Regions from separate parts of the Pantoea sp. SGAir0215 genome, predicted to be linked through region 1. Evidence: predicted binding sites of a transcription regulator. Region 1 holds the regulator's gene; each other region holds the start of a gene.
The links. Region 1 encodes PurR, which represses purine synthesis genes. Its sites were predicted from a motif close to CANGCAAACGTTTGCNTG; they were not measured.
Positions count from the first base shown of each region.

Region 1 (5,309 bases):
AAGCGCGACGGCAAACAGCGCCCCGACACTCAGGCTATAGACGCCGAGCAGCCACGGCAGCAGCGTTGCGCCAGAAAACCGGTTGAGCAGCGCACGGCAGCCAAACCCGCCGATTAAAAAGGCGATGGTTTGGGGAATATAACTGAGCCCGATATCCGCAGGAGACAGACCAATATCAGCCAGGATAAACGGCGAACCCGTCAGCCATGCAAAAAAACTGGCTGAGCAGGCGGAATACATCAGTACGTTACCGCTGTAGGCACGTGCGCGCAGCAGCGTCAGAAACCCAGGCTGCGGAGCAGGGGAACGTTGCTTTTTTTGCGGCGAAGGCAGGCGCAGCGTGACCAGGATGAGCGCCACAGCAATTCCTGTCAGCACCGCAAAAATGGCGCGCCAGTGAAAATGGCCGATCAGCCAGGCGCCCAGTAACGGCGCCAGGGCGGGAGACAGCGCGACGAGCGGCATAATGGTAGCAAAGACTTTATTGGCCTGTGACTGAGGATAGCGATCGACGACCAGCGCCTGCCAGCTGACGGCCGCCGCGCACACGCCGATAGCCTGTACAAAACGCAGTACCAGCATCAGGATCACATTATCTACCCACAACATACCCGCACAGCCCAGAGCAAACAGGACGAGGCCTGCCAGCAGCACCGGCTTACGCCCCAACCGATCAGATAAGGGACCCCAGACCAGTTGACCACAGGCAAAACCGGCCAGAAACAGGCTCATGCTGGCGCTGATCATCCCGGCTGACGTGCTAAAACTTTGCTGCATAGCGCCGAAGGCGGGCAGGTACATATCGGTTGCCAGAAAGCCCAGCATACTGAGCACGGCAAGATAGGGAATAAAGCCTTTTGAAGCGGACATCGGGTTCTCATCAGTTGCAGAATAAACGCGGGGCAGTGTAAAAGCTGTACTTCACGCTGTGAAACGGTAAAATTTGCCTGTTGCTGTTAAAAATTTTGAAGGCAAATTATGTGGTCTGAATATGCGCTGGAAGTGGTGGATGCGGTCGCACGCGGTGGCAGCTTTAGCGCGGCCGCCCAGGAACTGCACCGTGTGCCTTCTGCCATCAGCTATACCGTTCGCCAGCTGGAAACCTGGCTGGCTGTGCCGCTGTTTGAACGCCAGCACCGGGAGGTGATTCTCACCCCGGCGGGCGAGCATTTTGTGCGGGAAGGGCGCAGCGTTATCAAAAAAATGGATGCCACACGACGTCAGTGTCAACAGCTCGCCAACGGCTGGCGCGGTCAGATTGGTATTGCCGTCGACTGCATCGTCAAACCGCAGCGGACCCGGCAGTTTGTCAGGGATTTTTACCGCCATTTTCCCGACATGGAGTTGCACATCAGCTATGAGGTCTTTAACGGCGTCTGGGATGCGCTGGCAGACGGGCGAGTGGATGTGGCGATAGGTGCGACACAGGCGATTCCGGTGGGGGGGCGTTTCGCCTTTCGCGATATGGGCACCCTGAACTGGCGTTGCGTGGTGGCGCGTCAGCACCCTCTGACGCAGGTTGCTACGCTGGGTGATGAGGCGTTGCGCAACTGGCCTTCACTGGTGCTGGAAGATACGTCGCGCGCGTTACCGCGTCGTATGACCTGGGCGCTGGATAACCAACGCCGGCTGGTGGTCCCGGACTGGCAAACCGGTCTGGACTGTGTGCGCGCCGGTTTGTGTGTCGCGATGATACCGGGCCATTTAGCGCGGCCCTTACTGGACAGCGGCGAGATGGCAGAGCTGAACTTACCGCAGGCGTTTCCGGAAAGTCCCTGCTGCGTCAGCTGGGCGGAAGATCGCGCATCACCGGCGCTGGGGTGGTTACTCCAGTACCTGGGCGATGCGCAAACGCTAAATCAGGAGTGGTTGAGCGAGGATTAACGGCGATAATCGCGATAAGGACCATAGCCCACCGAGCGTCGCTCAATAAGCGTCGGGTGGACTTCAATCGTCTGCGACTCTTCCCGCTTACTGGTGATGCGATCTAACAACATCTCCAGCGCCTTCTCACCCAACTGGGCTTTAGGTTGATGCACCGTGGTCAGTGCCGGAGTGAAATAGCGCGCATTGCGCACATTGTCGTAACCAATGACGGAGATATCCTGCGGCACGCGCAGGCCCATTTCGTCGGCCGCGCAGATTGCGCCCATCGCCATGATGTCGCCCCCACAGAATACGGCGCTTGGGCGCTGCTTCTGTGACAGAATCTGCTGCATGGCCTGATAGCCAGATTCGGGTTCAAAGTCACCCTGCACAATCCATTCGGCACGTGGCTGAATACCCGCTTCTTCCAGCGCCTTAAGGAAACCGGCATGGCGACCGCCTCCCGTGTTACGCTCCATCTGGCCGGGAATGGCACCAATATCGCGATGACCACGCTCAATCAAATAACGTCCTGCCAGATAACCGCCCTGGAAAGCATTGTCCAGTACGGTATCGGTAAAGTCGGCACGGGATTCGCCCCAGTCCATCACCACCATCGGAATATTGCGGTTCGCTTCCAGCATTTGCAGCAGATCATCCGGATACTCTGAACACATCACCAGAAGCCCGTCAACGCGCTTTTGCGCCATCATCGACAGATAGGCGCGCTGTTTTTGCAGGTCATTATGTGCGTTGCCCAAAATCAGGGTATAGCCTTTATCGAAGCAGTGATTCTCAATGGCTTCGATAATTTCAGCAAAGTAGGGCGCTTCACTGGACGTGGCGAGCAGGCCCAGCGTTTTGGTGTGATTCACCTTCAGGCTACGCGCGACTGCGCTGGGAGAATAATGCAGTTCCCGAATCGCTTCCCACACCGCTTCGCAGGTATTTTCTGCGACAAAGCGCGTTTTATTGATGACGTGTGAGACGGTCGTGGTGGACACGCCCGCACGCTTCGCCACATCTTTAATTGTTGCCATGTAAATCGAACTCCCGGGCCTATCTAAATTATTGATAAGCATATTGTTAAACGTTTGCGTCAGCGGACGGTTATTTCTGCGAAAAACATCGCTTTTCTGTCCGGTATTGAGTCATCAGGGCAGGAAATAACGTCTGAAAAGGGCGCGGACGCAACCGATATTGCGCGCTGTTGCGCAACAAAGGGGGGATTCTAACAAGGCTGTGCGGATAAAACGAGATTTTTACCCACGCGTATGTGAAAATGCTTTCACCTTACAAACGTCAGGGTTAAAGGAGAGGGGATGAGTACCGATTTGAAACTGTCATTAATGACGACGGCAGCCGCACTGTTAATGATCATCGCGTTTAGCTTCACCGCTATTCTGCACTAGTCGCATTCGTTTGCAGCGAGGCTATACTGGCTGACTGGCTGACTGGCTGACTGGCTGACTGGCTGACTGGCTGACTGGCTGACTGGCTGACTGGCTGACTGGCTGACTGACTCGCTGACTGCGCGTCCAGCCTTGCCGGTGATACGTCCTGTCTGTCAGACCGTATCACCGGCAGGTGCGGCATTTTCGCCCGCAACACCCGGCTGCACAATCGGGGTGAGGTGGGCAATAAAAAAGCCGGGAAGTTGCCTTTCCCGGCTTTTTTGTATGAAGGACGTTTAGCGAACGGTCTTTGGCGTCATAACGCGACGCGCACCAATATAATGGCGCTGCCAGTAATCTTCGCTCAACGCACTGATTTGAATATCTTTACCGGTACGCGGTGACTGAATGAATTTACCGTTGCCCAGGTAAACCCCGACATGATCTGCGGTTCCACGCCCGTTGATGCGGAAGAAAACCAGATCGCCTTTTTCAAGGGATTCGCGGTTGACCGGTGCTGCATCCCGCAGATGGTACATTTCGTTAGCGGTACGGGGGATCTTAAACTTCACGACGTCTTTGTAGGCGTACCATACGAGGCCACTGCAATCAAAACCCGTATGGGGCGATTTGCCTCCCCACTGATAACGCTTGCCAAGTTGCCCCATCAGTTTTGCCATCGCCGTTTCACGCGCTTTCTGGTAACGCTGGCGATGCGCTTTACTCATTTTAATGGTGCCGGTTTCGGTATTGTCTGCCGTTAACGCCTTCGCAGCACGTTGATGACCATACCGTTTTTTGCTGGCGGTATTGGCGGCGACTTTTTTGCTCAGCGTCTTGTGCGAGGCAGTCGTTTTAGCGAGCGTTTTGTGCGTGGTGGTGTGGGAGGTCGTTTTGCTGGTTTTCGTGGTCTTACTGACTTTCTGAACAGCGGAGGTGCGACTTTTTTTAGATGAGGCTTTAACCGCGCGTCGTTTGCGCCGATCATCGTCGCGCGCACTTTTTTTCTCTACCTTATGCAAGCTGGCCTTAACCGTCGCATGCGGGGATGCAGCAGCGATGTTAAAGAAGAGTTGCGCAAAAGCCAGAATAAGAAGCGTAATGATTGAACGCATAGTCCGTTTACTGGTTAAGCTGTCAGATCAAACAGGTCTCTGACAAAGTTAAGAAAAATCTGATCACCGATCAGCGCCGAAGTCATTCTAGTCCAGTTTTTTTTAAAAGAGTAAGTCCTTTTTTTATTAATTGATGGCCTGGATAAAAATCAGGCATAAATCAGGAATTTCAGTCTCTTATAGCAGCAAATTCATTGCAAATTATGAATACATTCATAGTCTTTGTCACAGTTTCCTGCGAATGCCTGACCAGCCTACTTAGCAAACATGGCGATTTAACGTCGGACGAGCCAAAATCTCGTTTTCAGTCCTGGCGTGAAGTCGCTACAATAAAGAAACACGAAGTGACGAATTAAGGAAGGCAATAATGAGTACTGTAGAAAAAATTCAGCGCCAGATCGCAGAAAACCCGATCCTGCTGTACATGAAAGGTTCGCCGAAACTGCCAAGCTGCGGTTTCTCTGCGCAGGCGGTCCAGGCGTTGTCTGCCTGTGGTGAGCGCTTTGCTTACGTGGATATTCTGCAGAACCCGGATATTCGCGCAGAGCTGCCAAAATACGCCAACTGGCCCACGTTCCCGCAGTTATGGGTTGATGGCGAACTGGTCGGCGGCTGCGACATTATTGTTGAAATGTTCCAGCGCGGCGAGTTGCAGCCGTTAATCAAAGAAACCGCTGAGAAGTTTAAAGAAGCGGAATAACTGAAAAAGGCCGACCTCGTCGGCCTTTTTTACGCGCGTTACTCGGTTGTTTCTCCACCCGTCGCCGACGCTTCCGTTACAGCTAACGGCCAGCCTCCCAGCCGTTTCCAGCGGTTAACCAGCTCGCAAAATAAGGTCGCCGTTTGCTGTGTATCATAGAGCGCGGAGTGCGCCTGACTGCTGTCGAACGCCATTCCTGCGGCTTTGCAGGCTTTCGCCAACACGGTCTGGCCC
Region 1 covers NZ_CP028031.1:2,508,827-2,514,135, forward strand. Annotated here, with positions in the region: gene punC (purine nucleoside transporter PunC) at 1-870, opposite strand, end outside; gene punR (DNA-binding transcriptional activator PunR) at 979-1,884, shown strand; gene purR (HTH-type transcriptional repressor PurR) at 1,881-2,906, opposite strand; gene C1N64_RS11795 (cytochrome bd-I oxidase subunit CydH) at 3,189-3,278, shown strand; gene C1N64_RS11800 (C40 family peptidase) at 3,557-4,375, opposite strand; gene C1N64_RS11805 (Grx4 family monothiol glutaredoxin) at 4,740-5,075, shown strand; gene rnt (ribonuclease T) at 5,114-5,309, opposite strand, start outside.

Region 2 (5,309 bases), 1.6 Mb from region 1:
TGAAGCGATACGTTTCAGCCCAACAGGTCCGTGGAACACGGCATACAGTCCCGCGATATTGGCCAGCAGCACCTGAGAGGTACAGATATTGGAGTTGGCTTTTTCCCGACGGATATGTTGCTCGCGAGTTTGCATCGCCATACGCAACGCGGTGTTGCCAGCGGCGTCGCGTGAGACACCGATAATACGGCCAGGCATAGAACGCTTGTGTTCATCACGGCTGGCAAAGAAGGCCGCATGAGGACCGCCATAGCCCATTGGTACACCAAAGCGCTGAGCGGAACCGAACACAATATCCGCGCCCTGCTTGCCCGGCGATTCAAGTAACACCAGGGCCATAAAATCCGAGGCCACGCTGACGACCACCTTACGGGTTTTCAGCTCGGCAATCAGGCTGGTGTAATCGTGGACCTCGCCCGTGGTGCCTACCTGCTGAAGCAGGACACCAAACAGATTATCGTGCTCCAGGGCTTTCTCCGCGCTGTCGATAATCAGTTCAAAACCAAAGGTTTCGGCGCGGGTCCGTACCACATCCAGCGTTTGCGGATGGATATCATCAGCGATAAAGAACCGGTTGGCATTTTTCAGTTTGCTGATGCGTTTTGCCATCGCCATCGCTTCGGCCGCCGCGGTGGCTTCATCCAGCAGTGAAGCGGACGCGATATCCATGCCGGTCAGATCAATGGTGACCTGCTGGAAGTTTAGCAGCGCCTCCAGGCGCCCTTGAGAAACTTCGGGCTGATACGGCGTGTAAGCCGTGTACCAGCCCGGATTTTCCAGCATGTTCCGCAGGATAACGGGCGGCGTTATCACCGCACTGTATCCCATGCCGATCCAGGATTTGTAGCGCAGGTTTTGCGCGGCAATCGCTTTTAACTCTGCCAGCGCCTGCTGTTCAGTTGCCGCATCGCCAACGGCGGGCGGACCGGGCAACTGAATGTCGGCGGGAACAATAGAACCAATCAACGACGCCAGAGAGCTGGCACCAATCGCCTCCAGCATAACGGCCTGTTGTTCTGGCGACGGACCAATATGGCGCTCAATAAACGCACCGTTGTGTTCAAGCTGGCTGAGAGTCTGAGTCATGAGCTGTAAATCCTGAATCGGGCTGGGGAACAGAGAGTGCTGGTCAGATATCGGCGGCCTCATCTGGAGGCCGCGCAACGATTACTCGTCAATAGATGCTTTATAGGCATCCGCGTCCAGCAGTGAGTCTAGTTCTGACTCATCGCTGGCTTTGATCTGGAATAACCAGCCGTCCTGATAAGGCTCGCTGTTAACCAGCTCTGGGGAATCATTCAGCGCGTCGTTCACGGCGATAATTTCGCCACTGACAGGAGAATAGATATCGGAAGCCGCTTTTACGGATTCGGCGACGGCGCACTCTTCGCCGGCAGCGAACGTCGCCCCTACTTCTGGCAGGTCCACAAAGACCATATCGCCCAGTAATTCCTGCGCGTGTTCGGTGATGCCGACGGTGTAAGATCCATCCGCATTTTTGCGCAGCCATTCATGACTGTCGCGGTATTTCAACTCAGCTGGCACATTGCTCATCGCCCTTTCTCCTGTAATTATGTTTTACTGCGCAACCGGCTTGCCGGCGCGAACGAAAACGGGTTTAGTCACTTTTACGGGCATTTCACGGTTGCGGATTTCAACGATAGCGTCTTCGCCAATGCCCGCAGGCACGCGGGCCAGCGCAATGCTGTAACCCAACGTTGGTGAGAAAGATCCGCTGGTAATAATGCCCTGCTGCATCTGCCCCTGACTATCCGTAAAACGCACGGGCAGGCCGTTACGCAGTACGCCTTTTTCTGTCAGGATCAGGCCAACCAGTTTTTCAGTGCCTTTTTCGCGCTGACTTTCCAGTGCTTCGCGCCCGATAAAATTGCGGTCCGCCGGTTCCCAGCACAGGGTCCAGCCCATGTTGGCGGCCAGCGGTGAGACGCTTTCATCCATTTCCTGACCGTAAAGATTCATGCCCGCTTCCAGACGCAATGTATCGCGTGCGCCCAGCCCGGCGGGTTTGACGCCCGCGGCGAGCAGGCGCTGCCAGAATGTAACGGCCTGCGCCGCAGGCAGCGCGATCTCATAACCCGCTTCGCCGGTATAACCGGTGGTGGCGATAAACAGCTCCCCGGCCTGGATACCAAAGAACGGCTTCATACCTTGTACAGCCTGACGCTGTGCATCACTGAAGAGCGTTTGTGCTTTTTGCTGGGCCTGTGGGCCCTGCACGGCGATCATCGCCAGATCGTCACGCTCCCGGACTTCCACGCCATAACCCTGCGCATGTTCATTGATCCATGCCAGATCCTTTTCACGCGTCGCAGAGTTCACGACCAGGCGGAAAAACGTCTCATCCATGAAATACACGATCAGATCGTCAATCACGCCGCCCGACGCATTCAGCATGCCGGTGTAAAGCGCTTTGCCGGGTTGCGTCAGCCTCGCGACATCGTTTGCCAGCAGAAAACGCAAAAACTCACGCGTACGTGCACCGTGCAGATCGACGATGGTCATGTGCGAAACATCAAACATGCCTGCGTCGTTGCGAACAGCATGATGTTCATCCAGTTGGGAGCCATAGTGCAGCGGCATCATCCAGCCATGGAAATCCACCATACGCGCACCGTTTTTCTGATGCTGGTCAAACAGAGGTGTGTGCTGAGTCATAACTATCCTGTGCTGAAACAAGTAAGTTTGAAACCACGCCGCCGGGAGCCGACGCAAACGTTCTCTTTGCAATGACGTTACCACTGAACGGGTCGATTAACCATAAGCAAAGCGAGGTCGAACGCAGACGCACAGCCTAATCGCGCAAAAGAAAAAGCAGGACAAAAGACTGTAATTTTGTGATTAAACACACAACAAATACGACCTATTCATTTTTTTACAGCCATTTTATTCGTACCGACACGCAAGATGTTAAAAAAATAGCGAAGCAAAAATGGCGTCGAATAAAAATAAGTAATGCGAAACATCACGCAAAATTAGAATAAATCAAATGAGGCGCTGCAACGGTGCAGGACTGCATTTTTACGGTGCAGTCCTTTTTTAAAATAAAAAAGCCAGCAATTACGCTGGCTTTAAGAAAGGGATTCGCGTCAGCGAAGCCAGGCGGGAATGTCGTTCAGGCCCATCGCCTGCCGCAACATGACAGGTTTCACGCCCGGTAAATTATCGGCCAATTTTAGCCCGACATCGCGAAGCAGCTTTTTAGCCGGATTATTGCCCGCAAACAGCTCACGAAATCCCTGCATGCCCGCGAGCATCATGGCGGCACTGTGTTTACGGCTGCGTTCATAGCGGCGCAGATAGAGGTGCTGCCCGATATCTTTGCCCTGCTGATGCAGGCGGCGAACTTCACCAATCAACTCTGCGGCATCCATAAAACCGAGATTGACACCCTGCCCGGCCAGCGGATGAATGGTATGCGCAGCATCGCCCACCAGCGCCAGGCGATGTGCAGCAAAGCTGCGCGCATAGCGTGCCGTGAGGGGGAATGCCTTCCGTTCGCCTTCCAGTTCGCACAGGCCAAGGCGCATATCAAACGCCACCGACAACTGTTGATTAAAGAGCGCCTCAGGCATCGTTTCCAGCCGGGTGGCTTCCTGGGGCGACAGCGACCAGACGATGGAGCACAGATGCGGATCCTGCATCGGCAGAAACGCCAGAATGCCATCCCCATGGAATACCTGACGCGCGACGCCATCATGTGGCATGGAGGTACGGATGTTCGCCACCAGGGCATGGTGTTCATAATCCCAGAAAGTCAGCGGAATATCGGCTTTGTTGCGCAGCCAGGAATTGGCACCGTCTGCGGCAACCATCAGCCGTGCGCTCATCATGCCGCCATCCTGTAGCGTAATGAAAGCTTCGTTATCGCCAAATGCCACCTGCTGAAGATGTGACGACGGCAGCAACGTCACGTCACTGCAATGCCTGGCTCGCTGCCATAAGGCGCAGTGAATCACCGGGTTTTCGATAATGTGCCCGAGATGGGTTAAGCCCTGCTGCTCACCGTCAAATGAGATAGCACCGAAGCTGTCACGATCCCAGACTTCCATGGCCTGATAAGGGCTGGCTCTGAGCGACAGGATCGTCGACCAGACATCCAGTTTTTGTAAAAGACGTTCACTGGCCGCATTGATAGCCGATACGCGGACAGACGGAGAAGCGGTGGCATCAAATTGCGGCTCGGGCGCTTGTTCGAGTACGGCGATACGCAAGCCACTGCCCTGCAGACCGCAGGCCACGGCCAGTCCTACCATACCGCCACCGGCGATCACCACATCATAAGTTTGCATCAGTGCCTCTCAGTTAACGCTTAACCCAGCCAAGCGTGCGCTCGGCCAGAAGATTTCTCAGCAACGGCAGATGATCCATTGCCAGCAGGCCAAGGTTGCGCCCGACGACCAGCGGTGCATGGCGGTTGGCAAACAGGCGCACCAGACCGTCGGTGAGACCGATGGTCGTGGCCCGATCCTGTTGGCGACGCTGGCGGTAATGCTGCAGGACAGCATAGCTGCCGGGGTCCTGTTGCTGCCGGTGCGCGGTGGCCAGGGTTTCGGCTAAGGACATGACATCCCTCAGGCCCAGGTTAAATCCCTGCCCGGCAATAGGGTGCAGCGTCTGGGCTGCGTTGCCCACGGTGGCAACACGATGTGAAACGACCGGTTCGGCCTGTTGCAATGCCAGCGGATAGATATCGCGTTTACCGGTGTGGGTAAATTTCCCCAGTCGCCAGCCGAACGCGTGCTGAAGTTCGCTGAGAAACGTCTCGTCGTCCCAGCGCTCAAGCTGCGGGCGTTTATCCAATGAATGACACCACACCAGCGACAGTCGGTTGTCAGACATCGGCAGCAGGGCGAGCGGGCCGAACGCAGTAAACCGTTCAAAGGCCCGCCCCTGGTGCGGTATCTCGCTGGTGACATTCGCAATGAGTGCCAGCTGCTGATAAGTTTCGGTTTGCCACTGAATACCGCAGGCTGCCGCGACAGCCGAACGCGTGCCATCAGCCGCCACCAGCACATCAGCGTCCAGCTGTTCATCATTATCCAGCGTGACCTTCACGTGCGCCTGAGTACGGTTCACATTGGTGACCCGTGCCGGACAGCGCAGGGTGACGCCGGGAGCCTGTTTAAGCTGCGCGAATAAACGCTGGCCTACGTCGAACAATTCGACGACCTGGCCCAGCGCGGGAATCGCATAGTCGCTGGCCGCCAGTGAGACAAAACCCGCATGACCCCGATCGGAAACATGGATCGTTGTGATCGGCGTTGCGCAGGGGGCAATGCGCTGCCAGA
Region 2 covers NZ_CP028031.1:4,152,224-4,157,532, forward strand. Annotated here, with positions in the region: gene gcvP (aminomethyl-transferring glycine dehydrogenase) at 1-1,086, opposite strand, end outside; gene gcvH (glycine cleavage system protein GcvH) at 1,168-1,554, opposite strand; gene gcvT (glycine cleavage system aminomethyltransferase GcvT) at 1,579-2,676, opposite strand; gene ubiI (FAD-dependent 2-octaprenylphenol hydroxylase) at 3,108-4,310, opposite strand; gene ubiH (2-octaprenyl-6-methoxyphenyl hydroxylase) at 4,324-5,309, opposite strand, start outside.
Region 2: the regulator PurR is predicted to act here: its motif matches at 2,727-2,744, upstream of gcvT (glycine cleavage system aminomethyltransferase GcvT).

Region 3 (5,309 bases), 380 kb from region 1:
GTCAGCGCAGTCAGGACATGATCCTGCCACTGACCGTTAATCATCAGGTAGTTTTTAGCATAGCCCTCTTTTTCGAATCCCAGGCGGGCCAGCAGGTCACCACTGCGCTGGTTATGCGGCATGTAGTTTGCCATGATGCGGTGGATATATTGCTGGCGCTGCATATAGCGAATCGCCGACTGCAGCGCTTCAAACATCAGGCCCTGCCCTTGCCACTTCTCGCCAAGCGAATAGCCAAGATAGCAGGCATGAAAGGCACCGCGCAGGACATTGCTAAAATTCGCCACGCCACGCACTTCCGTTTCATTGCTGTCCATTAAAATAAAATAGAACGCCGAGCCCTGTTTATGCATATCAGCGATCAGGCCCAGCCGGGCTTGCCAGCCAGAGGGATAACAGTGGCTGTCATCACGCACCGGCTCCCAGGGTTTAAGGAAGTCACGGTTTTCCGCGTAATAGTCGGCTAAACGCCATGCATCGCGTTCATGAACCAGTCTTACCACCAGCCGCTCGGTCGTGAGTCGCACCCTTGGTGCGGCAGAACGATAGCCAAACATCATCTCTCCTGAAGTCCATGGCGGGAAGGAAATGCCAGTCATTGATAACTTTCACTATAACCGCCGCCAGGTCTGCGGTAAAACGTTACGCATACCACAACAGCCAGGTCGCTGAATTATCGTCCGGCCCACCGTGCAGCGCAGACGCGTCAAAAGACCTGTTCATATCTCCGATCCAGAAAACTGGTTCGGTAACCACATCGGTTTCTTAACCCTGTGCGCTGTCACTGCCCCGCCGCGTAAGAAGCCGTGGGTGCCGCAAGCCGCCCGTTTTAACAGCGGAAGATCGGGGCACTTTCTTCCGGAAGGCATTTTCGGCAAATCCTTATCATCCCATTCCTGATGACAGACGGTTTGCATTCAGGCAGGCTATGCCACGAGCGAGTTTTTCAGTTAAACGAGGGAAGTATGAAGACGGTTTTTCACGGGCTGGTTGCCCTGTTTTTAGCGGTTTTACTGAGTAGCTGTAATCAGTTAACGCAATACACAATTAGCGAACAGGAAGTCAATCAGGCCCTGCAAAAACATAATAACTTCGAAAAAGACATTGGCGTATCAGGTCTGGTCAATGCCCATATTGTGTTAACTAACCTGAATAGCCAGATTGGTCGGGACGTGCCAGGGAAAGTCACCTTATCGGGCGATGCCAAAATTAATGTCTCCTCACTCTTTGGTCCGCAACAGGCCGATATGCAACTCAAAATGCGTGCGCAGCCAGTGTTTGATCAGCAGCAAGGAGCCATATATTTGCGCGATATGGAAATCGTCGATGCGCAGGTTCAGCCCGAGAAGATGGCCTCTATTATGAAAACCCTGACGCCTTATCTGAATCAGTCGTTAAAAAGCTACTTTGATCAGCACCCCGCCTACGTGCTGAGCGCCGATCGCAGTAAAGCGGAATCGCTGGCGAAAAAATTCGCGAAAGGGCTGGAAGTGAAGCCTGGTGAACTGGTCATCCCCTTCACCGACTAACCGCCTGACAGGCAGCTTTACCGTCATCTTATCCGCGCCTTCAGGCGCGGATTTTTTTTAAAAAAGAAAAACAGGTGCAAACGGTTGCCTGAGTCCTTATGCTTATAATCCGGCCTAAACACGCCTTTCGTTTATTCTACTTGCCGGAGCCGCATTCATGACCGCACACCCTCAGCAACTTACTATCCGCCGTCCAGATGACTGGCATATCCATCTTCGTGATGATGATATGCTCAACACTGTGCTGCCCTATACCAGCGCAGTCAATGGTCGTGCTATCGTCATGCCCAATCTGGTTCCGCCGGTAGTCAGCGTCGCGGCGGGCGAAGCTTATCGCAATCGCATTCTGGCTGCCTTACCTGATGGGCACGCTTTTACCCCCCTGATGACCTGCTACCTGACCGACTCGTTAGAGGCCGATGAGCTGGCCCGCGGTTTTCAGTCGGGATTGTTCACGGCCGCCAAACTGTATCCCGCTCATGCCACGACCAATTCAAGCCATGGTGTCACCAATATTGCTTCGATTGCCTCAGTGCTGGAGCGGATGCAAACGCTGGGAATGCCGCTGCTGGTGCACGGTGAAGTGACGGACTCGCACATCGATATTTTTGACCGCGAAGCCCGCTTTATTGAAACGGTGATGGAACCGCTACGCAAACAGTTCCCCGCGCTGAAAGTGGTGATGGAACACATCACGACCAAAGATGCAGCTGACTATGTGGAAAGCGCCAATGAAAACCTGGCGGCAACGATTACGCCGCAGCATCTGATGTTCAACCGCAACCATATGCTGGTCGGGGGTATCCGCCCTCACCTGTACTGTCTGCCGATCCTGAAACGCAATACGCATCAGCAGGCGCTGCGCAGGATTGTCGCCTCCGGTCATCCCCGTTTCTTTCTGGGTACCGACACCGCGCCTCATTTGCGCCATCTGAAAGAGAGCAGCTGCGGCTGTGCGGGTGTGTTCAACGCCCCTACCTCCCTGCCCGCGTACGCTACCGTATTTGAAGAGCTCAATGCCCTGCAGCATTTTGAGGCATTTTGTTCTGAAAATGGTCCGCGTTTCTATGGCCTGCCGCTGAACGAAGGCACCCTTACGCTGGTGCGTGAGCCATGGACGGTAGAAGAAAGCATTGCAATGGGCTCTCATACGCTGGTGCCTTTCCTGGCCGGGGAAACCCTCAACTGGCGTATAAAATAATTTCGCTTGCCTCCGCTATATTTATACTGTAATTATATACAGTATCTTATACGGAGGCTTTTATGCGTGTTGAAATTACCGTTGCCAAAACCCAACCTCTTCCCGCTGGTGCGATGGAAGCCCTGAGCCAGGAGCTGTCGCGCCGGATCGATGAACAATTTCCGCAATTCACCAATCAGGTCAAAGTGCGTTACGCCACGGCGAATCAGCTGAGCGTAATGGGCGGTGACAAAGACACGCGTGAACAAATCAGTGAAATCCTGCAGCAAACGTGGGAAAGCGCTGACGACTGGTTCATTACCGATTAACCGCCACTGTGCTGTTTTTACCGGGTTTCGCCACCCGGTTTTTTTATCTTCATTTATGCCTGACTAACCGCTTGCCCATCTGGACTCCGAATGACCAATGCCCTATGCTGGCGCTGATCATGCATAAAAGGAGTTTCATCCCATGACTACAGATAAACCCGAAGAAGCCATGACCTTTGGCGAGCTGCTGACGCTCATCGGTGAACAGCAACGCCGCTTGACGGTGCTGGAAAACGCCTTTTCCAGCCTGATTTTCTGTCTTGATGACCGGGCCAGTCAGTTACTGGTGCATAATCTTTCGCTTGAAGCGCAAAATCAAAACCATGATGAGCAATTGCAGCAGCAGTTTGCGCGCCTTGCAGAGACATTACAAAAACGTAGCGGTTCAGCAGGCGTTGAAACTTCCCCTCTTTAACTCTGTTTAACGACCTTAATAAGCCTTTTTTATTGTTCAATTAGGACAATTGCACCCCGGTATTCAGGTATTATATCTTCTCAGCCTGACTGTTTTAGAGATAATCATTCTGCATTCAGGCTTTCCATGATACGTTTTAATCAGTGAATCGCCATTTTGCTGTTATAATTGTTTCGCAGTGGAGATTAAAAGCCGCATTGAACCTCATCATGCACTTCGTTTAACGAGTAATAAGGAGGTTATAATGGACAGTCGGAAAGATGTAATTCAGACCCATCCTCTGGTGGGCTGGGATATCAGTACTGTTGACAGCTATGATGCGATGATGATCCGTCTGCACTCCCTTTCGTCGCAGGATCAAACTGAAGAAGACGCGGACGTCGGCCCGACCTACTGGCTGACGACAGATGTAGCCAGGCAATTTATCTCTATTCTCGAAGCGGGTATCGCTAAGATTGAATCTGCCGAGCAAGTAGAACGACTACGAAAGAAGCATTAATACTGCTGCATCAGCGAGGCACCCACCCGGGTGCCTTTTTTCATGGACTTTCTGGTATGCTATTGATTATGTAACCCTTTCAGGAGTTCCATTTTCATGATTTACGATCTCATTGTGGTCGGTAGCGGTTCAGTGGGTGCAGCGGCTGGCTATTATGCGACCCAGGCTGGCCTTTCCGTGCTGATGATTGACAGCGCACATCCTCCCCATCATCAGGGTGCTCATCACGGAGAAAGCCGTTTGATTCGTCATGCCTATGGCGAGGGCGAACGCTATGTACCGCTGGTATTGCGTGCGCAAACGTTGTGGGATGAACTGGAACAGCAGGCGGGCGAGCGCATTATGCATCGTTGCGGTGTCCTGAATCTTGCGCCTGTCCAGTCTGAATTTATTCAAAACGTCGTAAGCAGCGCCCAAACCTGGCAGCTCCCTGTCGAGGTGCTGCAGGCGGCTGACGTGCGCAAGCGCTGGCCACAGCTGGCGGTTCCTGACGGATATCTGGGCGTTTTCGAACCAAACTCTGGCTTTTTAAAAAGTGAACAGGCGGTTCGAAGCTGGATACAGCTGGCAGAAAAACAGGGCTGCGCGCAGTTGTTTAACTGCCCGGTTACTCAGATCCGGCGTGACGGCGAATTGCAACAGGTTACCACGCTCGATGGCCTTTACCGCGGGCGCAAACTGTTGGTCAGTACGGGCACCTGGGTGAGTAAACTGGTCCCCGATTTGCCCATCGCCCCTACGCGTAAAGTATTTGCCTGGTATCAGGCTGATGGCCGCTACAGTGAAAACAATGCGTTTCCTGGCTTCACCTGCGAAATGCCGGATGGCAGTCAGTATTATGGTTTCCCGGCGGACAACAATGCTTTAAAAGTCGGTCGTCATGATGGTGGTCAGCTAATGACAACACCTGAAGACCGCAAGCCGTTCGGCAGCCTTTCCGCCGATGGCAGTGAAGCCTTCCGGTTTCTCCGTCAGTTTTTACCGGGCGTTGGGGTTTGCCTGCACGGTGAAGCCTGTAGCTATGACGTGAGTCCTGATGAGGATTTCATCATTGATACACTGCCGGGCGAACCGAATCGTCTGATCATCACCGGTTTAAGCGGACATGGCTTTAAATTTGCCAGCGTGTTGGGTGAACTCGCCAGTCAGTTTGCACAGAATAAACCGTTCAGTTTCGATCTTACCCCTTTCCGTTTATCGCGTTTTCACGCCTGACCGTACGGCGCGCGTGCAGTGCACCGCGCCGCATTGACACAGATTTACACGCCAGCCCGTTTTACCGCTTTTTCTTCTGCCAGCCAGGTGTTTCAGAGATGTTTTCTCCATCAGTCACATCATGCCGCCGCCAGACAAGGGC
Region 3 covers NZ_CP028031.1:2,129,747-2,135,055, reverse strand. Annotated here, with positions in the region: gene rimJ (ribosomal protein S5-alanine N-acetyltransferase) at 1-557, opposite strand, end outside; gene C1N64_RS10060 (lipoprotein) at 966-1,529, shown strand; gene pyrC (dihydroorotase) at 1,687-2,730, shown strand; gene dinI (DNA damage-inducible protein I) at 2,793-3,038, shown strand; gene C1N64_RS10045 (hypothetical protein) at 3,181-3,453, shown strand; gene bssS (biofilm formation regulator BssS) at 3,698-3,952, shown strand; gene solA (N-methyl-L-tryptophan oxidase) at 4,049-5,167, shown strand.
Region 3: the regulator PurR is predicted to act here: its motif matches at 1,603-1,620, upstream of pyrC (dihydroorotase).